2 regions of the Bacillus hominis genome follow, and region 2 is predicted to be linked to the other one. Evidence: riboswitches for the same ligand, from Rfam matches in the RefSeq annotation. Region 2 holds a riboswitch; the other holds the start of a gene.
The links. A riboswitch is a leader RNA that binds a small molecule or an ion and turns the genes downstream of it on or off. The one in region 2 is predicted to bind S-adenosylmethionine.
Positions count from the first base shown of each region.

Region 1: linked by a shared signal. The riboswitch ahead of metI (cystathionine gamma-synthase/O-acetylhomoserine thiolyase) and the one ahead of mtnK (S-methyl-5-thioribose kinase) in region 2 are both predicted to bind S-adenosylmethionine.

Region 1 covers NZ_JAUCFS010000005.1:3,832,032-3,835,205, reverse strand. The annotation lists gene metC (cystathionine beta-lyase) at 1-479, opposite strand, end outside; gene metI (cystathionine gamma-synthase/O-acetylhomoserine thiolyase) at 476-1,588, opposite strand; SAM riboswitch class I at 1,774-1,887, opposite strand; SAM riboswitch class I at 2,091-2,200, shown strand; gene QUF93_RS22445 (bifunctional homocysteine S-methyltransferase/methylenetetrahydrofolate reductase) at 2,270-3,174, shown strand, end outside.
Region 2 covers NZ_JAUCFS010000005.1:3,649,305-3,652,478, forward strand. The annotation lists gene mtnA (S-methyl-5-thioribose-1-phosphate isomerase) at 1-194, opposite strand, end outside; gene mtnK (S-methyl-5-thioribose kinase) at 191-1,372, opposite strand; SAM riboswitch class I at 1,464-1,605, opposite strand; gene QUF93_RS21360 (carbon-nitrogen family hydrolase) at 1,677-2,540, opposite strand; gene QUF93_RS21365 (pyridoxal phosphate-dependent aminotransferase) at 2,555-3,174, shown strand, end outside.

The DNA of each region.
Region 1 (3,174 bases), 180 kb from region 2:
TTAGAAACGGCACGAATATCTGTTACTTTTAAAAGTGGATTAGAAGGTGTTTCTACATAAAAGAGTTTTGTATTTGGTTTAATGTTTTGCTTTATTTCTTCTAAATTGGTCATATCAACAAATGTATGTGAAACACCGTAACGGGAGAGTACTTCAGTAATAATTCGGTAAGTGCCTCCATATACGTCTTCTGAAATGAGTACGTGATCGCCCTGTGAAAGAAGGAGAAATGCAGTGGAAATCGCTGCAATACCTGATGCAAAGGCGAATCCTTTTGTCCCGCCTTCTAATAAAGCAATGATATCTTCAAGAGCTTCACGTGTTGGATTTCCAGAGCGGCTATAGTCATACTTTCCGAAAGCATCTACATCAAACTGATGAAATGTTGATGTGTTATAGATGGGAACGTTAACAGCTCCTGTTTGTGTATCGTGTTTATATTGGTTGTGTAGTAATAGTGTATCTATAGAATAACTCATATTCTTACACCTTCTTTTACAAGTTTAATGGCTTGCTTTAAGTCTTGGATTAAATCGTTACTATTTTCAATGCCGACGGAGAATCGTAGAAGACGATTACATACCCCGTTTGCCGTTCTGATTTCTTCAGGAATATCAGCATGCGTTTGTGTTGCTGGATAAGTCATCAAACTTTCTACACCACCAAGACTTTCAGCAAATGTGATTAAAGATAAAGATTGTAAGAATGGATTAATCCATGTTTCATCTTTAAGACGAAATGAAATCATACCACCTCTTCCTGGATAAAATACATCTGTCACACCGTCTTCATCATTTAAATAAGCAACAATTGCTTTCGCATTTTCTTCATGTTGTCTCATGCGAAGCGCTAAAGTTTTCATACCGCGAATTAATAGCCATGAGTCAAATGGACTTAAGACAGCCCCTGAGGCATTATGATAATGAGCAATTTCCTCACAAAGTTCTTTTCCTTTTGCAACGACAAGTCCGCTTAGTACATCGTTATGCCCACCTAAATATTTCGTTGCACTGTGAAGTACGATATCGGCGCCTTCTGTTAATGGTTGTTGTATATAAGGCGTGTAGAATGTGTTGTCTACAATAAGAAGTAGTCCATGCCTTTTCGCTACACTTGCGACACTTGCGATATCAGTAACTTGCATTAGTGGATTAGTCGGAGTTTCTATGAAAATAGCCTTTGTTTCAGTTGTGATAGCTTTCTCAATTTGTTTAATAGATTGTGTATTTACGTATCTACATCGAATATTCCACTTTTTTTCATGCTCAGAAAATAATCGATACGTTCCCCCATATAAATCCTCGGATACAATAAGTTCATCTCCAGAACGGAATAACGAAAGGACGAGGAGCACAGCTGCCATTCCTGAACTACAGGCATAACCTTGTTCGCCATATTCTAAGTCTGCGATTGCCTGTTCTAATAGACCACGAGTCGGATTTCCAGTTCTTGAATAGTCAAAGCCAGTAGATTTACCAAGCCCTTCGTGACGATAAGCGGTTGAGAAATAAACGGGTGGATTAACAGTTCCTGTTGTAGTTTCGCTACGGTTTCCGATTTGTGCTAGTTTTGTTTCGATAGTTGACATATGAAAATTCCTCCTTTTTAAATTAACAATTAGTTGAACCAATCGGGCTTTTACGGGCAGTTCGATTCCAACCTAACTTCTTTGTTCCAGCTGAATTTTGAGGTGGGAATCTTACTGCCCGTTAATGCGGGGTAAAATAAAAAAAGCCTTCTAAGAAGAAGGCTTTCGTTTTGAATAGAGTCTTCTTCTCATCTGTCAAATCTTTCACAATTTGCTGGAATTAGCACCTTATTAACGAATGAACGTTAATGGTTGCTGAGGCGTCACAGGGCCAGTCCCTCTACCTCTCTAGATAAGAATGTTCGTATGAAATTTTATTATGTTTTTAACTTTACAACAAAAGATAATTGAATTGCAACTTTATTTTAAATATTTTTTTAATTTTCCGCAAGTGTCATTGACTTTTATTTTTGTGCATGCTAAATTTATAAAAAATTAACAAACATTGTTAAAAGGGGAACGCATTTCCTTTTAGCTACATAAATAAAATAATAAAGACAAACTCTTATTGAGAGCGGTGGAGGGAAAGGCCCTGTGAAACCCGGCAACCTTCAAACTAAATGTTTGAAACGGTGCTAAAACCTGCAAAACGTGTGTTTTGCATAATAAGAGGAGGAACGATTATGTCCCCCTCTTCACTTTGAAGAGGGGTTTTTATATTGATAGAAATGAGGGAGATTCGTGAAATTACTAGATTTATTATCAAAAGGAATTGTAATAGGCGATGGTGCGGTTGGAACTTTATTACATTCGCATGGTTTACAAAGTAGTTTTGAAGAATTGAATTTGTCTGATCCGGACTTAATTATATCAATCCATAAACAATATGTAGCTGCTGGAGCGGATGTTATTCAAACGAATACGTATGGGGCAAATGAAGCGAAATTACGTATGTATGGATTAGAAAATCAAGTTGTCCAAATTAATAGAGCGGCAGTGAAGCTTGCGAAAGCATCAGTAACAGAGCGGAATGCAATTTTAGGGACAATTGGAGGTATGAAACATATTGGTGCTGTTACAACGACTGACATAGAGCGAGAATTTATGTTACTTGAGCAGGCAGGTACTTTACTAGAAGAACAGGTTGATGGATTACTATTAGAAACTTTTTATGATGAATTTGAATTATTGCATGCCGTTAAAGTATTGCGTAAACAAACGAATATTCCGATTGTTGCTCAGTTAGCGTTACATGAGGCAGGTACGACTCAAAATGGGAATGATGTCAATGAAATATTAAAACAGCTTTTAGACTACGGTGCCAATGTTGTTGGATTGAACTGTCAACTAGGGCCACTTCATATGACGGAAGCTTTCAAAATGATATCGATTCCTCAAAATGGCTACTTATCAGCATATCCGAATGCAGGTCTCCCGAATTATGTGGAAGGGCGTTATGTGTACGAGGGAAGTCCAGCATATTTTGAAGAGATGACACCAAAATTTATTGAACAAGGTATTCGTTTATTAGGCGGTTGTTGTGGTACTACCCCGGAACATATTGCAGGAATGAAACGTGCTATTGCAAATATTACACCTGTAATAGCAAAGGAGACGATTCAAAGGCCTAAAGTGGTCCATACACA
Region 2 (3,174 bases):
GCCAAACCAAACGCAGCTACAATTCCAATTGCAGGCGCTCCGCGTACTTCTAACATTATGATACTTTTCCATACCTCTTCAATAGTCGTCAACGTTTTATATTCTGTACTATGAGGCAACTTTGTTTGATTTAATACCGCAATTGTATCACCTTTCCAACTTACAGATCTCGGCACAGTAACAATCATGCTCATGCTTTTATGCCCCCCGAAACTGTTTGTTGAAATAATGTTCGAAACAGTTGAATATCAGCACTCTTAGATTCATATTTTATTAGTTCTTTTCCTAAGTTTAGGGCTTGTTTCTTAGCTTGAATTCTTTTTTCTTTATTTGCTATTTCATCTAAATCAGCTACATGAGCTAAACCAATTGTTCTTCGAATTAATTCACATCCTGCAAATCCGACAGCATCAGTAAAGATATTTTGCAAAATAATTGGTAACCATTGTTTTTCTTTCGTATATGCTTCTACACCTTCTCCAATCCATAACTTCGTAAAAGTTTCTACAAAATGACTCCATGTTTTTTCTATATGGAAAAATAGTACATTTCTCTGTTCTTCTTCTCTAGATAATGCATTTAATAATAAATTTGCAATAAATTGACCAAGATCAAATCCAAATGGACCGTACGTTGCAAATTCTGGATCAATTACTTTCGTTTCAGAAGGCGATGAAAATATACTACCAGTATGTAAATCCCCATGAATGAGCGCTTCTTTTCTCGTTAAAAACTTATACTTATACTGTGCTACTTTTAATTTTAAAGTTTTGTCACTCCACAGTTCATCAACCGCTAGTTGTAACTCTGGCTCATAATCATTCGTATCGTAATGCCCAAACGGATCTGTAAACACTAAATCTTCTGTTATTTTACAAAGGTCTGGATTTACAAATGTACCCTCTAGTACCCTTTTCTCTTCTGACTGTAGACCGAAATCTGAAGTATAAAATAAAACATTTGCTAGAAAACGACCGATATGCTGAGATAAAAGTGGATACTCCTCTCCGTCTATTAACCCTCTTCTTGTAATTGTTAGTCTTGATAGGTCTTCTATTACCGTCACTGCCAACTTCTCATCATGACTGTATACTTCCGGAACGTATTCTGGTACATACTTCGCAAAAATTTGTAATGCCTTACTTTCAATCGTTGCTCTTTTTATAGACAACGGCCAGCTCTCACCAACTACTTTCGCATATGGAAGTGCTTGTTTTATTATAATCGACTTCTCTCCATCATCTAATTTGAACACGTAATTTAAGTTTCCATCTCCAATTTCATGACAGATGACATTTGATTTCTTTTCAAAATAGCCATGTTCTTTCGCATATTGTACAGCCGTTACTTCTGTTAATGAATAATATCCCATCGTCTTCTCCCCCTTTTTTTAATTCAGAGGTTTTTCTGACGCAGAAAAACCTCTTTCCACAAAGAAAGAGGTTTGAAGTTAATCTTCTCCCCTCTTATCTGCCAGAAAGTATACTTTCTGCTGGAATTAGCACCGTGCCTTTTGGCGTAAATACACGCCCCATTTCACAATGGTATTACGGTCGGTTGCTGGGCTTCATCGGGCCAAATCCCTCCACCTGCTCTTGATAAGAGTTGTATAATTTTTTGAATTTTTAACTTTATGTTGAAGACTATACCAAGAATAAAAATCACTTGTCAATATTTTATTTGTATAATTCTGGACGACGATCTGCAAAAACTGGAATCCCTTTACGAACCTCTTGAATTTTCTCGAATTTAAGTTCGCCAAACAAAATGGATTCCTCTTCATTTGCCTCTACCACCATTTCACCCCAAGGATCGACAATTAAAGAATGACCTGCAAATTCATTATTTGGGTCCTTCCCTGCCCTATTACAGGCAACAACATAACACTGATTTTCAACTGCTCTCGCCTGCAGAAGCAAGCGCCAATGTGCTAGACGAACTAATGGCCATTCTGCTACAACAAATAAAACTTTTGCACCTTTAGCAGTATGAACACGCATCCACTCCGGAAAGCGAATATCATAACAAATTGTGCCAGCACACTCTACATCATCTAGCTTAAATTCACCTGTCTCATTACCCGCTACTAAATATTTATGTTCATCCATCAGCTGAAATAAATGCACTTTACTATATTCATTGACTAGCTCTCCTTCCTTGTTTACAACATACATTGTATTGGTAACACCTTGCTCTGTTTGCTTTGCTATGGAACCACCAACAATATGTACACCATATTGCTTCGACCATTCTTTCAACTTTTCTTTCGTTTCTAATCCATTCCTATCTGCAATTTCAGAAAGTCTCGTTAAATCATATCCTGTTGTCCATAGTTCTGGTAAGACGATAACATCTGGTCTTTCCTTCATCGCTTCACTAATTTTATTTTTAGCGTTCTCAATATTTTTTTCTACATCTCCAAAGACAATATCCATTTGAATACATGCGACTTTCATTTTGTCAGCCCCATTCTTATTTTTTTCTTTACAAAATACTGGAAAGATTATATCATTTGTCACTAGAATTGTAACAACTTTCAAAAGAGGTGGAAAGTATGAAATTATTTCAACCTTCTGAGATAGTAACATCATTGCCAACACAATTTTTTGCTTCACTTGTTGCAAAAGTTAACAAAGTCGTTGCAGCTGGTCACGATGTTATTAATCTAGGTCAAGGTAATCCAGATCAACCAACACCGCAGCATATCGTAAAAGCTTTACAAGATGCTGCCGAAAAGACCATTCATCATAAATATCCGCCATTTCGCGGACATGAAAGTTTAAAAGAAGCCGTGGCAACATTCTATCAACGTGAATATGATGTAGTAGTAAATCCCGAAACTGAAGTTGCTATTTTGTTTGGTGGAAAAGCTGGATTAGTAGAATTGCCAATTTGTTTTACAAACCCTGGTGATACTATTCTCGTTCCAGATCCAGGCTATCCAGATTATTTATCCGGGGTTGCTTTAGCAAAAGCAAAATTTGAAACAATGCCGCTTATTGCAGAAAATAACTTTTTACCGGATTATACGAAGATTGATGACTCTATCGCCGAGCACGCAAAGTTAATGTTTTTAAACTATCCAAACAATCCTACTGGCGCTACTGCATCAAAAGATTTTTTTGATGAAACCATTCATTTTGCTAATAAACATAATATATTAGTTGTTCATGA